4 regions of the Nocardia sp. NPDC058499 genome follow, and region 1 is predicted to be linked to each of the others. Evidence: riboswitches for the same ligand, from Rfam matches in the RefSeq annotation. Region 1 holds a riboswitch; each other region holds the start of a gene.
The links. A riboswitch is a leader RNA that binds a small molecule or an ion and turns the genes downstream of it on or off. The one in region 1 is predicted to bind cobalamin.
Positions count from the first base shown of each region.

Region 2: another riboswitch for cobalamin. It lies ahead of ACFWPH_RS07410 (ABC transporter substrate-binding protein); the one in region 1 lies ahead of ACFWPH_RS01330 (ABC transporter substrate-binding protein).
Region 3: another riboswitch for cobalamin. It lies ahead of metE (5-methyltetrahydropteroyltriglutamate--homocysteine S-methyltransferase); the one in region 1 lies ahead of ACFWPH_RS01330 (ABC transporter substrate-binding protein).
Region 4: another riboswitch for cobalamin. It lies ahead of ACFWPH_RS31290 (ABC transporter substrate-binding protein); the one in region 1 lies ahead of ACFWPH_RS01330 (ABC transporter substrate-binding protein).

Region 1 is NZ_JBHXMZ010000001.1:290,472-295,242, reverse strand. Features, by position in the region: gene ACFWPH_RS01345 (M23 family metallopeptidase) at 1-98, opposite strand, end outside; gene ACFWPH_RS01340 (helix-turn-helix transcriptional regulator) at 286-603, shown strand; gene ACFWPH_RS01335 (glycosyltransferase family 9 protein) at 631-1,608, opposite strand; cobalamin riboswitch at 1,844-1,982, shown strand; gene ACFWPH_RS01330 (ABC transporter substrate-binding protein) at 2,088-3,614, shown strand; gene ACFWPH_RS01325 (ABC transporter permease) at 3,717-4,688, shown strand; gene ACFWPH_RS01320 (ABC transporter permease) at 4,685-4,771, shown strand, end outside.
Region 2 is NZ_JBHXMZ010000002.1:485,475-490,245, reverse strand. Features, by position in the region: gene ACFWPH_RS07425 (LLM class flavin-dependent oxidoreductase) at 1-84, shown strand, start outside; gene ACFWPH_RS07420 (CaiB/BaiF CoA transferase family protein) at 109-1,293, shown strand; gene ACFWPH_RS07415 (HpcH/HpaI aldolase/citrate lyase family protein) at 1,319-2,236, shown strand; cobalamin riboswitch at 2,284-2,465, shown strand; gene ACFWPH_RS07410 (ABC transporter substrate-binding protein) at 2,482-4,083, shown strand; gene ACFWPH_RS07405 (ABC transporter permease) at 4,087-4,771, shown strand, end outside.
Region 3 is NZ_JBHXMZ010000001.1:988,303-993,073, forward strand. Features, by position in the region: gene ACFWPH_RS04585 (pyruvate carboxylase) at 1-2,101, opposite strand, end outside; cobalamin riboswitch at 2,610-2,815, shown strand; gene metE (5-methyltetrahydropteroyltriglutamate--homocysteine S-methyltransferase) at 2,931-4,771, shown strand, end outside.
Region 4 is NZ_JBHXMZ010000015.1:78,210-82,980, reverse strand. Features, by position in the region: gene ACFWPH_RS31300 (ABC transporter ATP-binding protein) at 1-135, opposite strand, end outside; gene ACFWPH_RS31295 (FecCD family ABC transporter permease) at 135-1,169, opposite strand; gene ACFWPH_RS31290 (ABC transporter substrate-binding protein) at 1,166-2,179, opposite strand; adenosylcobalamin (AdoCbl) riboswitch at 2,227-2,304, opposite strand; gene ACFWPH_RS31285 (helix-hairpin-helix domain-containing protein) at 2,471-2,668, shown strand; gene ACFWPH_RS31280 (hypothetical protein) at 2,688-2,993, opposite strand; gene ACFWPH_RS31275 (DUF4287 domain-containing protein) at 3,193-3,408, opposite strand; gene ACFWPH_RS31270 (helix-turn-helix transcriptional regulator) at 3,514-4,458, opposite strand; gene ACFWPH_RS31265 (VOC family protein) at 4,552-4,771, shown strand, end outside.

The sequences.
Region 1 (4,771 bases):
AGCGCAGTCGTGGTGGCGACAACCTGCGTCGTTACGCGACGACGGCCGATCGACGGCACCGTGAGCTTGCGGAGAGGTAACGGAAGGGTCACGGGCATGAGTTACAAGCTAGGGGACTTGCAGGCCGAGTCAGCAAGCATGTGGTTACCGTCACCCTGGGTGCATAAGCCCAGGTCGCTTATAACCGTACGGTAACGAAACCCGAAATTTCCCGCGTCGAGCTGCGCAAATGAGACATCCGCCGGGGGTTTGACCGAGGGGTTGCCCGATGGAGACACTGTATGAGTGGTCGCTAACAGAGTTGCGCCGCTGATCGCCCTCGCCGACCCCACCCGGCGGGCGATATTCGAAGCGTTGCCCTCTGGGCCGCGCTCGGTGGGGGAGTTGGCCAAACAGGTGGGGATCAGCAGTTCGGCCGTATCGCAGCATCTGCGCGTACTGCGCGAAGCGCGCCTGGTGATGGTGCGCCCGATCGGCAACCGCCGGCTCTACTCCCTCGACCCGCGTGGCCTCGGGGACGCCCGCGACTACCTGGAACAGTTCTGGCCGAGCGCCCTCGCCGCCTATGCCGCCGCAGTGAGCGAGGCGCGCGGCCGCGTATGAGACCGGGCGGCCCGGGGCCGTACCCGGTCAGCCCACCCGGCGGTACGAGGCACCCGTGACCCCGGCCTCGGAGCGGCGCTTGCTCAGCTGCCGATCCAGTGCCGCGATCACCTCGGCGGCGCCGATCTGCAGCAGGCCGGGATCGGGTGTCGTGCCCTCGCGGTCACCGGTACGGCCCGCCCACAGCACTTCGTGCCGGTTGAGGAGATGCCCGGGCGGTCCGCTCTGCGCAGGGGAGGAGGGGCCGAACAGTTGCACCGTGCGGGTCCCGAACGCGGTCGCGAGATGGGCGACACCGGTATCGCCGCACAGCAGCACCGAGGCTTCGGCCACAGTGGCCGACAGTTCGATCAGATTCTGGTTACCGGCCAGCACCCGCTGCCCGGCCAGCCCTGCCCGGGCAGCGATACCGTGGGCGCGCTCGCGATCACCTTCGTCGCCGGTGAGGACCACCTCGTGACCCAGTACCAGCAGATGCCGGATCACCGCGGCGAAGCGATCGGCCGGCCACTGCCGCGCGGTGGCGCCCGCACCGATATGCACGACCACACTGTCGCGGTGGCTGGTGGTGGCCACCGGCGGTACCAGCCCGAGATTGCGCCGGTCGGCGCCGATCCCGTCGAATTCCAGCAGATGGCACCAGCGGTCGATCGGATGCCGATCGTCGTGCCAGTCCGGGCCGGGAATTTCCGGGAACGCCGGATTGCGGTAGGTGAGGATACGTTCGGCGCCGGTCTTGGCGAGTTCCACGATCGGCGTGGCCTCGGCGCCGTGCAGATTGATGGCGAGCTTGGGTGGCGGTCCGTCCCAGCGCAACCCCTGCGGGTCGGCGATCGGCACCATCTCGTCCACCAGTGCGATCAGTTCGACCATCGGGCGCAGACGATGCGGGGTGGCGAGAACGAGATGATCGTTTCGCCGGGCCCGCCGTAGGGCACGCAACGCCGGAACAGCGGTGAGCAGCTCACCGAGACCGCGTGCCTGAAGCACGAGAACTACCGACACCCGACTCTCCTAGCCACCTGTTGCCCATTCCGCCCCCTCCCCGCACCATCCCGAGGGCTGGACCACGACGAGAGCATTCCCTTGGTTGACTACCCGTGGGCTCGGTGGGCAAACGTTGGCCGATCGCGGCCTGGGTCACATGTTGTGGCTCACAGAATATGTGGTGATCCGCCGTGGTCGGCCGCTGTGCCGGCCGGTTCGCGGGCGGGGTCCGGAGGGTCCGGCCGCGGCGGCGGTATGGTTCCGCGGCTTGCGCTTCGGTAATGTCGGCGCGGTCCGCAGGGAAGACCGGTGCGAGTCCGGGGCTGTCCCGCAACTGTGAGGTTCGCTGCGCGAACCGAAGCCAGATACCTGCGGATGAAGTACTGAACGGTCATGATCACGTGGGTATTGATCGATGCGCCGAACCAGCCGCCCGTGCGCGGCCGGTTTCGCATATCTGTGTCGCGTGAACTGCCTTGACGCGACGGGAGTCGGATATGCGTGGTAGGTCACCGGAGTGGAATCGCCGGACCTTTCTACTGGGCAGCGCGGTGGCCGCGGGGGCGCTGGCCGCCGGGTGTGGTAGGGGGGCCGGGTCCGCCTCCGAGACGTTCACCGCGGCCTTCCAAGGATCGGGTGCGGGGGAGGGGATCGATCCGGGGGTGAACACCCTGTTCATCGACGAAGCCCGGATGAAGGCGGTGTACGACGGGTTGTTCGAGGTGGATTCGGCGATGGCACCGATCCCGCGCCTGGCGGAATCGGGGGAACCCAACGCCGACGGCACCCGCTGGCGGATCGCACTGCGCGATACGCAGTGGCACGACGGGAAGAAATTTACCGCGAACGATGTGCTCTACACCCTGTCCCGGGTGCTCGGGCCCGCGCCTCAGCGCCCCTTCATCGCGGCGTCCTCACTGGATGGGGTCGATCTGTCCGGGTGCCGGGCGGTCGATGACCGGACCGTCGAGATCGCGCTGAAGGAACCGTCTTTCGAGTTCCTCATCGCCCTCTCGGTCTACGGGACCAAGATCGTGCAGGACGGTGCCACCGATTTCCGCCGGCCGGTGGGCACCGGCCCCTTCGTATTCGAATCCTTCGACGCCGGGCGCCAGTTCACCGCCACCCGCAACGAGCACTACTGGGCCGGCGCCCCCGGGATCGGCGAACTCCGGATCGTCAGCGCCGAGGCCGACGCCCGGGTGAACGCGGTACAGAGCAGGGAGATCGACTACGCCGACAACCTCACCCCCTCGGCGGCCCGGACCCTCGAAGGCCGGCCCGGGACTACGCTCGTCTCCACACCGCACAGCGGTATCTACTTCTTCGCCATGAAAACCGACCGCCCGCCGTTCGACAACCCGGATGTGCGCCGGGCGGTGATGCGGATGGTCGACCGGGCCGAACTGCTGAAGGTGGCGTTGGAAGGGCAGGGCGAAATCGGCAACGACGTCTTCGGCAAGGGCTACCAGTACTACACCGACCTCCCGCAGCACGATTACGACCCCGACGAAGTAGGCCGGTTACTCCGCCGCGCCGGCGTGCGCGACCTCTCGTTCGACCTGTTCACCGCGCCGGTGGCCTACGGCTTCGTCGAGGCGGCACGACTCTTCGCCGAGCACGCCGCCGCCTGCGGCGTGCGGGTGAACGTGGTGCTGGGCTCGAAGGACACCTACTACACCGAGGCACTGGAGACCGGACACCTCACGATGGGGCAGTCGGGTCCGTTGCCGATCCCCAACCATTTCGCGTCCCGCCTGCTGAGCCACTCACCGCAGAATCGGACCAAATGGTCCGATCCGGACTTCGACCGGCTCTACGCCAGGGCCCAGGGCACCCGGAGCCCGGAGGGCCGCGCGGCGCTCTACCGGACCATGCACGAAATATTGCACGACCGTGGTGGTTTCGTCTTCTTCGGCACCACCAACTGGAACAGTGCCGGCGGTGACCGGTTCGCCGACCTTCCGGCGGCCGTACCGAACTCGCACGAATGGGCCCGCTTCGACCAGGTGCGTGCCCGATGACGCCGAACCCGGATCCGGGTGCGGAGGACCGGGTCACCCGGTGGACAGCAGCGGACCACGCTCCGTACGAGCGCGTCGTGGTCGCGATCCGGTGATCGGCCGGTGATATCGGCAGCCCGCCCGGCCGGGCGGTTGCTCGTCCGCCGCGCCGGAATCGGCGTGGGCCAGCTCGGCGTGCTGCTCGTGCTGGTTTTCGTTTTATCGCTGCTGCTGCCCGGCGATGCCGCCGATGTGCAGAACAACACCGTCCTGAGTGCCGCACAGCAGGAGCAGGCCCGGCACCTCCTCGGCCTCGATGTCGCGCCGGTGACCAGATTTCTCGAATGGCTCGGCAATGCGGTGCGCGGGGACTTCGGCACCTCCTATGCCAACGGCGCGAGCGTCGGATCGGTGATCGCCGGCCCGTTCCTGATCACCGGGCTGCTCGCGGGGCTGGCGTTGCTCGTCCTCGTCCCCGTGGCGGTCACCGCGGGTTTCGCGGCGGGCCTGCGCCCCGGTTCGGTAACCGACCGCCTGATCACCTCGATCAGTATCGGGCTGGATTCGATCCCCGATTTCGTCCTCGCCGTCTTGCTGGTGGCGGTGCTGTCGGTGCGGCTCGACCTCCTGCCGGCGACCTTCCTGGGCGCCGATCTGCCGACCCTGCTGGAACAGCCCGAATATCTGGTACTTCCGCTGGTCGTCACGGTCGCGCGGGTCGCCGCGCCGCTGGTCCGGTTGGTCCGCGCCGGCGTGATCGAGGTGGTGAACCAGCCCTATATCGCGCAGGCGCAGCGGCTCGGAACTCCCCGGTTCTCGCTGCTGGCCCGGCATATGGCGCCCAATGCGCTGGCCCCGGCGATGCAGGAACTCGGCCGGACCGGTGACGGTCTGCTGTCCGGGGTGCTGATCGTGGAAGCGGTGTTCGCCGTACCGGGTATCGCCACCGAACTCATCGGCGCCATCGGAAACCGGGACGATCCGGTGATCCTCGCGATCGTCGCGATCACCGGGGGGATCGCCGTCGTGGTGAACACGGCGATAGATATGGCCGGATACCGGCTGAACCCGGCGGCGGCGCAGGTGCGGATATGACCGCCCGGCGGTGCATGTACGCGGCGTTCATCGCGGTACCCCTGCTGTTCGCAGTGGCCGGTCCGGTGCTCGCTCGTGGCGCG
Region 2 (4,771 bases), on a different contig from region 1:
GCTTACGAGGGGAACACGCTGCGCGAACACCTGGGTTTGGCCGTTCCCGCGTCCACGCGCGCTGCCGCCGGATCGAGCGTGTAGATGAGCGGCACCGCAAGCGGTTCCCTGCTACAGGGGATCCGCGTCCTGGACATGGCCACACTGGCGGCCGCACCGCTGGCGGCCACCTATCTCGGCGAATTCGGCGCCGAGGTGATCAAGGTCGAGCAGCCGGATTCGGGCGACCCGATCCGCGCATGGGGTAATCAGCGCGACGGAATCGGCCTCATGTGGAAATCGGTATCCCGCAACAAGAAATCGGTCACGCTGAACCTGAGAGCGCCCGAGGGGCAGGAACTGTTGCGCCGGCTCGCGGCGCAGGCCGATGTGGTGATCGCCAATACCCGGGCGCACACCCTGCGCCGCTGGGGGTTGGACTACGCGAGTCTGTCCGCGGTGAACGATCGCCTGATCATGCTGCATATCACCGGGTTCGGGCTCAGCGGGCCGAAGAGTGAACGTCCCGGGTTCGGGACGCTGGGTGAGGCGATGAGCGGTTTCGCGCATCTCACCGGGGAGGCGGACGGCCCGCCGACCCTGCCGCCGTTCATGCTTGCCGACGGTGTGGCCTCGCTGAACGCCGCCTACGCCGTGGTCATGGCGCTCTACCATCGCGATGTACACGGCGGCCCGGGACAGCTGATCGATATCAACCTGGTCGACCCGCTGGCCCGGCTGCTGGAACAAACCCTGCTCGGCTACGACCAGCTCGGTCTCGTGCCCGCACGGGCCGGAAATCGCTGGGATATCTCGGCACCCCGCAACACCTACCGCACCAGCGACGGCCGCTGGCTGGCCATGTCCGGCAGCTCACCCGCGCTCGCGCTGCGGGTATTCCGTGCCATCGGCCGTGACGACCTGGTCACCGACGCCGATTTCGCCGATCCGCAACGGCGGCTGTCCCGTGCGGCGGAGGTGGACGAGGTGGTGGCGGCGTGGGTCTCGGAACACACTCTCGCCGAGGCGATGTCGGTATTCGATGCCGCCGAGGTGGCCGCCGCCCCGGTCTACGATATCGCCGACCTGGTCGGCGACGAACAGATGCGGCATCGCGGTGTCTTCGTACCCGTCGGCGACGACGAACTGGGCACGATGACCGTCCAGGCGCCGGTGCCCCGGTTCTCCGGCGCGACAGGCCGGCTGGACCACCTGGGGCCGCGCCTCGGTCAGCACAACAGTGAGGTCTACCGCGACATCCTCGGCCTGACCGACCCCGAACTGGACGATCTGCGCGCCCGCGGCGTGCTGTGAACCACCCCGGAAAGAAGGATTTTCGATGACCTCTGTGCTGCGCCGCTCCGAACTGGCGCTCCCGGCCTGCAACGACCATATGTTCGGCAAAGCGCTCGCCAGCGGCGCCGACCTCGTATTCCTGGACCTCGAGGATGCCACACCGGAAAGCCTCAAGGAGGAATCCCGGGAGAAGGCGATCGGCGCCCTGAACGACCTCGATTGGGGCCGCACGGTCCGGGCCGTACGGATCAACGGACTCGACACCCAGTGGTGCCACGACGACATCATCGAGGTGGTGACTCGCGCCGGTAACCGGTTGGACACCATCGTCGTCCCCAAAGCCTGCACCGCCCGGGATGTGTGGTGGGTCGATCTGCTGCTCACCCAGCTGGAAACCAAACTCGGCCTCGACCGCAGAATCCGCCTCGAGGTGCTGATCGAAGAGGTCGAAGGCCTGGCCAATGCCGAGGAGATCGCGAAGGCGAGTTCGCGAGTGGACGCGCTGATCTTCGGTGTGGGCGATTTCTCGCTTTCCCAGGGAGCCCGGGTGGACACGAACTTCGAACCGCTCGGCGACTACCCCGGCGATTTCTGGCACTACGCCCGCGCGAAGGTCATCGTCGCGGCCCGGATCGCGGGCATCGTCGCGATCGACGCGCCGTTCCCGGACTACGGCAACACCGAGGGTTACGAACGCGACGCCCGCCGCGCATCACTGCTCGGCTACACCGGGAAGTGGGCGATCCACCCGGTACAGGTGCCGATCGCGAACACCGTCTATTCACCGACCGCCGGGGAAATCGCGCTGGCCGAACGCAATATCGCCGCATACCGCGACGCCGAGGCGGCGGGACGCGGTGCGGTGGGGGTCGACGGAGTGCTGGTCGATGCGGCGCATGTGAAGATGGCGCAGGCCACGCTGGCCCGCGCAGCGCTGATCGAGGGTTCGCCCGCGAGATGACGAGGGCGGGGGCCGCGCACCGTTCTCGCTGCCCGGATCCGCCGAGTAGAACGCATTCCCGGTAACGTCCTCCGTGGAGCAGGGAACACCGGTGCGAATCCGGGGCTGTCCCGCAACTGTCACCGAGGAGCGATCCGCCATCAGTAGCCACGACCTACCCGGGTCGGAAGGCAGGCGGGGATGCGTCGATCCGGGAGCCAGGACACCTGCGCCACGGTATCGGGTGACACCCCACGAGGATGGCGATGAACAACTCCACAACCGGTCGGACAGTGCTCGGCCGCCGACGACTGCTGGCAACCGGCGCGGGTCTGCTCGGACTGACCGCTCTGGGCGGCGCCGGGCTGCTCACGGGCTGTGGTACAGCGGACGGGCCGTCCGGGCCGCCGTCCGGCCCACCGCAATCGGGCGGCCGGCTGCGGTCGTTGATCGCGGGGCGGTCCGCGACCTCCGATGTGCTGGACCCGCACGAGGCGGGGAGTTCGGCCGGCGGGGCGGTATCGAAAAATGTCTGGGACAAGCTGGTCGCCTACAACAACGATCTCACCCTGCGGTACCGCCTGGCCCGGTCCTTGGAACCGAACGCCGACGGCAGCGTCTGGCGGATCAGTCTGCGACCCGGGGTGGTGTTCAGCGACGGAAGTCCGCTGACCTCCCGCGATGTGCTGTGGAGTTTCGAGCGGATGCTCGACCCGGCGCGGGCCTCGTCCGGTGACCTGGCAATGGTCGATATGGCGCGGACCAAGGCGGACGGCGAACTCGACGTGCTGGTCGCCATGAAAACACCGATCGCCGACTTCGGATCGGTGCTCGCGGGGTGGTACTGCTATGTCGTCAAGGACGGCACCACGGAGTTCGACCAGCGCACCCTGCCCGTGGGTACCGGGCCGTTCGCGCTGGTCGCCTGGTCGCCGGGCGACCGCACGCTACTGCGCCGCAACGACCGCCACTGGGACGGCCCGGCGCTGCTGGACGAGGTCGAGATCGTCCAGATCGCCGAAACCGAAGCCCGGATGAACGCCTTTCTCTCCGGTGAGGGCGACGTGGTGCACGAGATGAGCTACCTGCAGGCTCGCAACCTGGAGAACGACCCGGCCGCGACGGTATACGTACCGCCCGAGGGGCTGATGGGGTGTTTCCAGATGCGCACCGATCTGGCGCCGTTCGACGATGTGCGGGTGCGGCAGGCGATGCGGCTGGCCGTGGACCGGCAGGCGATGGTCGATGCCGTCTACTACGGGTACGGCGAGGTCGGCAACGATATCTATGGCAAGGGAGCGCCGTACTACAACGACACCCTGCCGCAGCGCAGCTACGACCCGCAGCGTGCCCGGGACCTGCTGCGGGCCGCGGGGAAGGAAAACCTCGAGGTCGCGCTGGTGACCGCCGACGGTATGCCGGGCATGGTGGAATCGGCCACCCTCTACGCCGAACAGGCGAAGGCCGCGGGCATCACCATCCGGCTCGAATCCGCGCCCGCCGATACCTACTTCTCCCAGGTCTCCGGTAAACGCGCGCTCACGCATGTGGGGTGGTGGAACTACAGCCTGGACTATTTCTACGGCCAGACCGGAACCAGTACCTCACCGAGCAACGGCACCGCATGGCGGCGGCCCGCCTGGGATGCGAAATTCGCCCGGGCCCGGGCCGCCATGAATCCCGAGCGGCGCCGCGAACTGTACTTCGAACTCCAGGACGAGCTGTGGCGGGAAGGCGGGCTCATCCTGCACAGCTTCGCCAAACGGCCCGACGCCGCCCGCAACACCGTCGGAGGGATGCGCGCCGGCGTTCCGGGTACCGACGACTGGGCGAACTACGCCACCACCTGGATGACTCCGCAGGCCTGAGGCGTGCTGCGATATATTCTCGGCCGCGCCGGCGCCGGGGCGGGTGTGCTCGCCGCGGTCACCGTGCTGGTTTTCCTGCTGTTCGAACTGCTGGATTCGGATGCGGCGGTGGTGGTGCTGTCCCGGCGTGGCGCGGGTGATCCCCCGCCCGAGCAGTTGGCGGCACTGCGTGCGGAAATGGGCCTGGACCGGCCGGCGCCGGTCCGGTTCGCCGAATGGGTCGCCGGATTCCTGCGGGGTGACCTCGGTGATTCGCTGATCTCCGGCCGCCCGGTCGCCGAGGTGCTGTTCGACCGTTTGGCCAACAGTGCCGCGCTGGGACTGCTCACGATCGTGCTGCTGATCCCGCTGGCGCTGGGGCTGGGGCTGCTGGCCGGCGCCCGCCCGGGGTCGCGCACCGACCGGGTGGTCAGCGCCGGTGCGCTGGCCGTCGAATCGGTGCCGCCGTTCATCACCGGTGTCCTGCTGGTGGCGATCACCGCGCTGTCGCTGCGGCTGCTGCCCGCGGTATCGCTGGTTCCCACCGGCACGAGCGTCTGGGATAGGCCCGCGGTGCTGGTGCTGCCCGTGATCTGTCTCCTGGCGGGCCTGTCACCGCATCCCGCGCGGATCGTGCGCGCCCAGACTGCCGAGGTCATGGCGACCGAATACATCCGCACCGCACGGCTCAACGGTGTCGGCGGGTTCC
Region 3 (4,771 bases), 700 kb from region 1:
CGAGCACATGCGCGCCCGCGTCGACGATCTGCTCGGCCAGTTTCAGGTAGTAGTCCAGGGTGTAGAGCTTCTCGTCGGGATCGGACAGATCCCCCGTGTAGCTCAGCGCCACCTCGGCCACCGCGGTACCCGTTTCCCGGACCGCGTCGATCGCCGGACGCATCTGGTCGACATTGTTGAGCGCGTCGAAGATCCGGAAGATATCGATCCCGGTGTCGGTGGCCTCCCGTACGAAAGCCCGAGTGACCTCTTCGGGATACGGCGTGTAACCGACCGTATTCCGTCCGCGCAGGAGCATCTGCAGGCAGATATTCGGCATCGCCTCGCGCAGGGCGGCCAGCCGCTCCCACGGGTCCTCGTACAGGAACCGCAGCGCCACATCGTAGGTCGCGCCGCCCCAGCATTCGACCGAGAGCAGTTCGGGGGTCAGCCGGGCGACGTGACCGGCGACATCGAGCAGGCCGTTGGTCCGCACCCGGGTCGCCAGCAACGACTGGTGGGCGTCGCGGAACGTGGTGTCGGTGACGCCCACGGCTTTCTGTTCGCGCAGGGCGCGTGCGAAACCTTCCGGGCCCAGGGTGAGCAGCTTCTGCCGGGACCCGTCCGGCGGCGGTACCGACAGGTCGATGGCGGGCAGTTTGTCGTGCGGGTACACCGCTGTCGGCCGCGCCCCGTGCGGTTTGTTCACGGTGATATCGGCCAGATAGTTCAGGATCTTGGTGCCGCGGTCGGCAGGTTCACGCAAGGAGAGCAACTGCGGACGCTCGTCGATGAACGAGGTGGTGACCCGCCCGGCCTTGAAATCGGGGTCGTCGAGCACGGCCAGCAAGAACTGGATATTGGTGGTGACACCGCGGATCCGGAACTCCATCAGCGCCCGCCGCGCCCGGGCCACTGCCGCCGGGAAATCCCGGCCCCGGCAGCTGAGCTTCACCAGCATCGAATCGAAGTAGGCGCCGATCTCGGCACCGAGGTTCGCCCCGCCGTCGAGCCGGATACCGGCGCCACCGGGCGTACGGTAGGCCGTGATCCGCCCGGTATCGGGGCGGAAACCGTTGGCCGGGTCCTCGGTGGTGATCCGGCACTGCAGCGCGGCACCGCGAATGGTCACCTTGTCCTGGCTCAGGCCCAGATCGTCCAGGCTCTCCCCCGCGGCGATCCGCAGCTGCGACTGCACCAGATCGACATCGGTGATCTCCTCGGTCACCGTATGCTCGACCTGGATACGCGGATTCATCTCGATGAAGACATGGTTCCCGCGCTCGTCGAGCAGGAATTCGACGGTTCCCGCGCAGCTGTAACCGATCTGCCGGGCGAACGCCACCGCGTCGGCGCAGATCCGATCGCGCAGTTCGGGATCCAGGTTCGGGGCGGGCGCCAGCTCGATCACTTTCTGGTGCCGCCGCTGCAGCGAACAGTCGCGCTCGAACAGGTGCATCACATTGCCCTGGGTATCGGCCAGGATCTGCACCTCGATATGGCGGGGGTTGACCACCGCCTGCTCCAGGAACACCGTGGGATCGCCGAACGCGGATTCGGCCTCGCGCGAGGCCGCCTCGATCGCCTCCCGCAACTGTTCACGCGCCTGCACCCGGCGCATACCACGGCCACCGCCACCGGCGACCGCCTTCACGAACACCGGGAACTCCATGGACTCGGCCGCCGCGAGCAGTTCACCGACATCCGCGGAAGGTGCGCTGGAATTCAGGACCGGCAGCCCGGCCGCCTTCGCCGCCGCAATCGCGCGCGCCTTGTTACCCGCGAGTTCCAAGACCTCGGACGACGGACCGATGAAGGTGATTCCCTCGCGCGCACAGGCGGCGGCCAGGTCCGGATTCTCGGACAAGAACCCGTATCCCGGATAGATCGCGTCGGCGCCGGCGGTCTTGGCCGCCTCGATGATCGCGTCGACCGAGAGATAGGCCCGGACGGGATGCCCCTCCTCGCCGATCTCGTATGCCTCGTCCGCCTTCAGGCGGTGGACCGAATTGCGGTCCTCGTGCGGGAAGACGGCAACCGTTCCGATACCGAGCTCGTACGCCGCGCGGAAGGCTCGGATGGCGATCTCGCCGCGGTTGGCAACCAAGACTTTCGAGAACATTGACCCAACGTACCCGGCGCCACATCCAGGATCGACACCGAAGTCCACTTCGCAGAATCTTCACAACGGGGCATTGCACGGTTGCGAAACATTGGTCACCCTGCCGTCACATCTCACCGGCGACCACGGGCGATTGTGCGATCAGCCGAGGTTGGCCAACTCCGGGCAATCTTCGCAGCGAGGCCACACATCCCTCGGCAGCGCGGTCGGGGACCGAGCTCGGCCATACGCCCGCCCCCACTCGGCCGCACGCTCGGCGCCGTCGACCAGCTCACCGACGCCTCCGCCATCGCCGATACCGCCAGGACGATTCCCGTAGCGGACAGTTCCACATACGGAACGAACCGTCCCCCCGCGTGCCGACGATCGCGCTCGACGAGGTACAGCCACCGGCGCACTGGCCGACGTCAGCCGGTAGCCGCGCGCCGTATCGGCGGGCGCATCGGCTCGGCACGGCGGGCGGGCTATGGTGGATAACGCAGCTGGTTCGCCGGCCGGTCGCCCCGGAGCCCCGGACGATCGTCCCGGCGTCGAAACCCGCAACGGGCGGGTGAGAGGGAATCCGGTGGAAATCCGGAACTGTCCCGCAGCGGTGAGCGAGAACGAACGCCGTCATCAGCACTGGGCGCACAGCCTGGGAAGCGACGGCCAGTAGGTCGGCCGATGGGCCGGTGCCCGCGAGTCCGAAGACCTGCCGGTTGTACCGGGTACGCCGTATCCGGTGGCCACCGCCTCGAGGATTGGGCGCCGCGGTCCACCAGTGCTGAAAACGCTCCCGCCGCGCGCGGCGGTCGGGTTTTCAGTGGTGTCCGTGCACCCGCGTAAGGCGATGGCCGGTCGAACGTCAGCACTGGAGAACACCGTGACTGCTATTTCGCACAATCCGTTCACCGCAACGGTTCTCGGCCTGCCCCGGGTGGGGCCGCGCCGCGAGCTGAAACGCGCGACCGAATCCTATTGGGCCGGGCGTATCGATGCCGATCGTCTCCACGAGACCGGGCGGACCCTGCGCCGCGACCAGTACGCGGAGCTACAGGCCGCGGGCATGGATTCGATTCCCGTCGGCACCTTCTCCTACTACGACCAGATGCTCGATACGGCCGTGCTGCTGGGCGCCCTGCCGCCGCGGGTCGCCGATATCGCCGGCCCGCTGGACCGCTATTTCGCCGCGGCCCGCGGTACGGATTCGGTGGAACCACTCGAGATGACCAAATGGTTCGATACCAACTATCACTATCTGGTCCCCGAGATCGGCCCGCACACCTCGTTCGCGCTGCATCCCGGCGAATTGCTGGCGCAGGTGCGCGAGGCGCTCGAACTCGGCGTCCCGGCGCGTCCGGTCGTCATCGGCCCGATCACTTTCCTGAAACTCTCGAAATCGGCGGACACCGCCGCGCTGGAACGCGTCGGTGAGCTGATCCCGCTCTACCGGGACCTCCTCGCGCTGCTCGCCGCGGCGGGCGTGTCCTGGGTACAGCTCGACGAACCCGCCCTGGTCACCGACCTCACCTCGGAGGAACTCGCGGTGGTCCGCCAGGTCTACACCGAGCTGACGGAACCGGCCGACCGGCCGGCCGTCCTGGTCGCCACATACTTCGGCAATCCCGGCCCCGCGCTGGGAGCCCTCGCCGGAACCGATGTGGAAGGACTCGCGATCGACCTGGTCGCCGGCGGTACGGTCGACGATGTGGCCGCCGTTCCCGCTTTGGCGGGTAAAACGCTGGTTGCCGGTGTCGTCGACGGTCGTAATGTCTGGCGCACCGATCTTGATCGAGCCCTGTCCACCCTCGCCACACTGCTCGGCAGCGGGAAATCGGTCGCGGTTTCGACCTCCTGCTCCCTGCTGCACGTGCCCTACACCCTCGCCGTGGAAACACACCTCGACGAAGCCCTGCGCTCCTGGCTCGCCTTCGGCAGCGAAAAACTCGCCGAGGTCCGGGTGCTGGCCACGGGCCTGAACACCGGTACCGAGGCCGTGGCGGCCGAACTCGCGCAGGCCCGCGCCGCGATCGCGAGCCGCCGGGCGGATCCGCGGATCGCCGACTCCCGGGTTCGGGCCCGGCTGGCCGCGCTGGGCCCGGCCGCCACCGAACGTGGCCCCGCGGCGCAGCGCCGGACCCTGCAGCAGGACCGGCTGCAGCTGCCGCCCCTGCCCACCACCACGATCGGTTCCTACCCGCAGACCACCGCGATCCGGCTGGCCCGGGCGGAGCTGCGCAAGGGCGACATCGACCGGCCCGAGTACGAGCGCCGGATGCGGGCGGAGATCGCCGAGGTCATCGCCCTGCAGGAACAGCTCGGCCTCGACGTGCTGGTACACGGCGAACCCGAACGCAACGATATGGTGCAGTACTTCGCCGAACAGCTCGACGGTTTCGCGGCCACCGAACTGGGCTGGGTGCAGTCCTACGGCACCCGCTGCGTACGCCCGCCGATCCTGTTCGGCGATGTCTCCCGGCCCGCGCCCATGACGGTCGATTGGATCGGCTACGCCCAATCACTCACCAGCAAACCGGTGAAGGGCATGCTCACCGGACCGGTCACCATCCTGGCCTGGTCCTTCGTGCGCGACGACCAGCCGCTCGCGGAATCTGCGCGCCAGGTGGCGCTGGCCATCCGGGACGAAACCGTCGACCTGCAGAACGCGGGCATACGGATCATCCAGGTGGA
Region 4 (4,771 bases), on a different contig from region 1:
GCGCAACAGCGTGGATTTGCCGCTACCGTTCGGCCCGACCAGCGCGACCCGCTCGCCGTCGGCGATATCCAGGCTGACCGTATCGACGAGGGTCGCGGCACCGGCCCGCACAGTCACCCGATCGAATCGAAGCATCAGCGACTCCCCGTGCGCCGCAGCAGCCAGACGAAGAACGGGCCGCCGACCAGCGCCGTCACGATCCCCACCGGGATCTCCTCCGGAATCATCACGGTCCGCGCGGCCAGGTCGGCAGCGATGGTGAACATCGCGCCTACCAGCACCGCAACCGGCAACACCCGGCGATGATCGGAACCGACCAGCATTCGCGCGATATGCGGAATCATCAAACCCACGAAGCCGATGACGCCGCTCACCGCGACAAGTGCCCCGGTGAGTACCGCGCACAGCACGATCAGCCCGAAACGTAACCTGCGCACATCCAGGCCGAGCGCGGTGGCGCCTTCTTCGCCGGCGAGCATCACGTTGAGGTTGCGCGCCAGCGGAACCAGCACCGCGCACGAGACGACGAGCACAATCGCCGGTACCACGAGCCGGTCCCAGCGCGCGCCGCCGAACCCGCCGAGGGTCCACTGCAACACCTGCGCCGCCAGGCTTTCATCGGGCGATGTCAACACCATCAGTGAGGTGAGCGCGCTGAGCACGGCGGATACCGCGGTGCCCGCCAATACCAGCCTGGCCGGCTCCACACTGCCGCGCCGACCCGCGACCGCAAGGACAACGAATATCGCCGCCAGTGCGCCGAGGAACGCCGCGAGCGGCAGCAGAACCGCCGGCGTTCCGAGACCGAACCGGAGCACTGTCACCGCACCCACTGCCGCACCGGAGGAGACGCCGAGAACTCCCGGGCCAGCCAGCGGATTGCGGACTACCGCCTGAATGGTGGTACCTGCCAACGCCAGACCGGCGCCGACTACACCTGCGAGCAGCACCCGGGGTACTCGGGTGTCTGCGATGATCAGGTCCTGGGAGCGGGTCCAGTCCGGTTCCACCAGGCCCGGGCCCGTGATCCGGTGCGCGAGGATCCGCACCGCTGTCGCCGCGTCGATTCCCACCGAACCCACCAGGATGCCGGCGATCGCTACGACGACCAGCAGCACTCCGGCGGCCACCGCGACCACCGTGAGCCGGGTGCGCCGGTACCCGATCACCGGAACGCGTCGGGATGCAGTTGCCGCGCCACATGTTCGACGCCGTCGATCGAGTACGGTCCGGGCTGCAGCTGCGACAGCGTGATCGTCGCGAATTTCCGGTCCCGAATGGCGGGGGTGTCGGCGATGGCCGGGACTCCTTCGAGGGTGGCCACCTTCGATTCGACCGACGGTGACCGGTACTCCGGGGTGGTTCCCTCCTCCCGGACCACGATCACGTCCGGAGCCCGTTCGGCGACCTGCTCCCACGACACGTTCATCCAGCGCTCGGGCATATCGGCAAAAACATTCACGCCACCGGCCGCCTCGATCAGCGCGGTGGCCATACTGTTTCCTCCGGTTGTGGCCGCGCTGTCGGTCCCCGAGGCATACAGGAACACCCGTACCGGTTCCCGATTCCCGAGCCGGCCGCGCACCGCGTCCAGCCGGGCGCGCAGCGCATCGACCGAGGCAACCGCTCGATCCGGCACCCCGAATATCTTGCCGATCACTGTGATCTCGGTGAAGATATCGTCGAGCCGCACCGGGCCGGTGGCGCATCCCTCCGGATTGAGGTGGGTCTTGATGCCCAGCTCACCGAGTTGCTCGCGGGTGTGACCGTTCTTCTCGCTGAATCCGTCCGGGTAGCCGGAATAGACGAAATCCGGTTCGGTGGCGATCAGTTGCTCCATCGTCGGCTGCTCCGAGGACAGGACCGGGACCCGCTGATACGCGTCGGTGTATGCGGGGGCGATATCGCGGCCCCGCATATAGGCGGTACCCGCCATCCGATCGGCGAGCCCGAGCTCGAGCATCGTTTCGGTGGCGTTCGAGGTGAGGGTGACGGCCCGCTTCGGCGGTGCGGTGTATTCGGTGGTGATACCGCAGTTACCGGCGTCCACGAAGTGAACGGCCGTCCCCGGGCTCTCGGTCGCCGGCACCGCCTCACCGCAGGCAGCGAGCGTGGGCATCGCACAGACCGAGACGGCCGCCACGGCCAGTCTGCGCAGCAGTGGGTTCTTCCGGAACACAGCGATCCTTTCCGAGGTCACACGCCTCGAACCGGAGCCGGACAGCTGAGCGACCTGACTTACGGCACCGAGTCGATGCCGATCACAGTGGCGGGACCGCGCCGGATTCACACCGGACTTCCACCCATGGTTGCTGCCGGGTTGGATGGGACCGGATGATCTTACCGAGTACCGAACTGGACGGTCGAGCGGCAACCCGGCAATCCAGCCCCGCCGGCGAAGTGGGGGGCCCGGATCGAATTCCCGTTCCCGATCACCACCGGCCGGCCCGACCTGGAATACTGACCACGCGTGAGTGCTGCGCAGGACCGTGGCCCGGTCTTCGACGGCGTGAAGATCGGCCGCCCCGCGACCGGTGCGCTGATCGACGCGGGCTACCGGACCCTCGCCGACCTACCGGAGCCCCTCGACGAACTGCTCGCACTGCACGGTGTGGGCCCGCGGGCGGTGCGGTTGCTGGATGCGGCGCGGCGCGGCGAACCCGGCTGATATCCGTTACCCGGGCCGGTCAGTCGCAGGAGTGGCGGCCGAGGTCGGGCCAGGGTGGGCGGCGCAGGATCGCGAGGCTGGTGATCACGGCCGCGAACAGGCCGATCAGCTCGCCCAGTAACGCGATGCGGTTGATATCCACCGCCGGAACCCATGTCGCGGCGCCGTCGCGGACGACGAAAACCCCGGCGGGCCGCATCACCGGGCTGATCACCCCGCGGCGGGCGACGGTGATGACTATCGCGCCGTCGGCGGTCTCGAACGGTTCACCGTAGACCGGTGCGGGTTCGGCCGCCGTGAATCCCAGTCGCTCCCGAATCGCCATGCCGTCGCCCCAATCCCTCGTGACCGGTCTCTGCCGCCACTCTCGTGCCGGTGCGGCGAAGCCTACGGCCCGACCCGCCCGCACGACGGGATTTCGCGCCGCCGCACTCAGCGGCGGCGGCGTCGTTCGGCATGATCCGCGGCGGGCAGGCACCCCTCGTGCGCTTCGGCCGACCCGCCCGGCAGGCTGCCCACAACCCTCAGGCGGCCCATTTCTCGGGATGCAGATGATGCTGGGTGAGTGCGTTGGCATGCCCGTGGCCGAAACCGTGCTCGGTCTTCAGGAATTCGACGAGCTCTTTGTGCGACGACAGCCCGGAATCACGCAGGGCGGCCTTCCACTCCTCGATACTGCGGCCGTACTTCGCCTCGATGGACGGGAAGTAGGACGCGGGGCCTTTCGGCTGTGCGGCCATAGTCGGTCTCCTTGTTCCATACAACGTTCCTCGCATAGGACGGGTCATCGGGCGGAAACTCGTCGGCGATCGAGCTGTGACCCCGACCACATACATCACCGGCTTTCACTGGTACTGCCGGAGCATCGCTGCCGCCAGCTCGCGGATCCGTTCACGCGCCTGCGGCGGGCCGGTCACCAGGAAATCGTCGGCGAACTGCAGAAGTTGCCGCACATCCTCGACGACCCGGCACGCCACACCGATACGCACCCGCCCGCCCGTTTCCGCAGACAGGACCGTCAACCGGGTGCCGAGGATACGTTTCGCGCGTTCCAGCTGACCGGCGGTCAGTTCACCCTCGATCCGGACGGCTCCCGCGGTTTCCCAGCTCGCCGACAGTTCCGCGGCCACCGCCTGCAAGGTCGCCCCGGGCCGCAGTCGCCGGGGCGTGCGCAACGGGCGCCAGCCGGCGACCCGTTCCAGCGAATACAGGCGCGGCCGGGAGGAATGGTCGGCCACGAGATACCAGCGGCCACCCTTGGCCAGCAGACCGTAGGGGTCGACGATCTGCCAGGCCGGCTCGGTCTCGTTCGACCGGCGGTAGTTCACCCGTAACCGGACACCGCGCCGCAGATCACCCAGCAGTTCCGCGGGCCCGATCCCCGCACCGGGCGGCCCGAACCAGGGCCGGTTGTCCGTCGTGACCACCGCATGCGCCGGCAGCAAATTCTCCGGCCGCATCCGCCCCGGCGCCACCTTGCTCCTGGCCCGCCGGCTGTCGGACCCACCACCGAGCTGATCGCGCTGCGCATCGTCGAGCCCGGACAATGCGAGATGGTCGCGTTCGGCCGGGGTGAGCCGGGCGAGGTCCAGGGCACCGCCGGGTAGCAGCGTCACCCCGCCCCCTCTCCCCCGCCGGACCAGTATCGGGAACCCGGCGTCCTGCAGCCATTGCACGTCCCGGAACACCGTCCGCACCGATATGCCCAGTTCGGCAGCCAGATCGGTGGTGGTGACGATTTCCCGGGACTGCAGGGCGATCAGCAGGGAAAAGAAGCGATCCGGCGTCATACCCGAACATTCTTCCGAAAACCTGCCGGATCCTGTCAGGTATGGCAGCGAATCTCGTCTTGTCCACAACAACGGCAAGAGGAGAACACCCCCATGACCACACCGAACATGTTCATCGTGTACGTCCGCGACGCGGCCGCCGCCGCCCGCTTCTACGGCGACCTGTTCGAGATGAAGCCCGTATTCGAAACCCCGCGCTTCATCGCGTTCGACCTCGGCGGCGGCATCCAGCTCGCCGTGTGGAGTGGTGTCGAGGAGGGCTTCTCCTTCACCGGCCCACGCACCAGCGAACTCTGCCTGGCCCTGCCCGGCG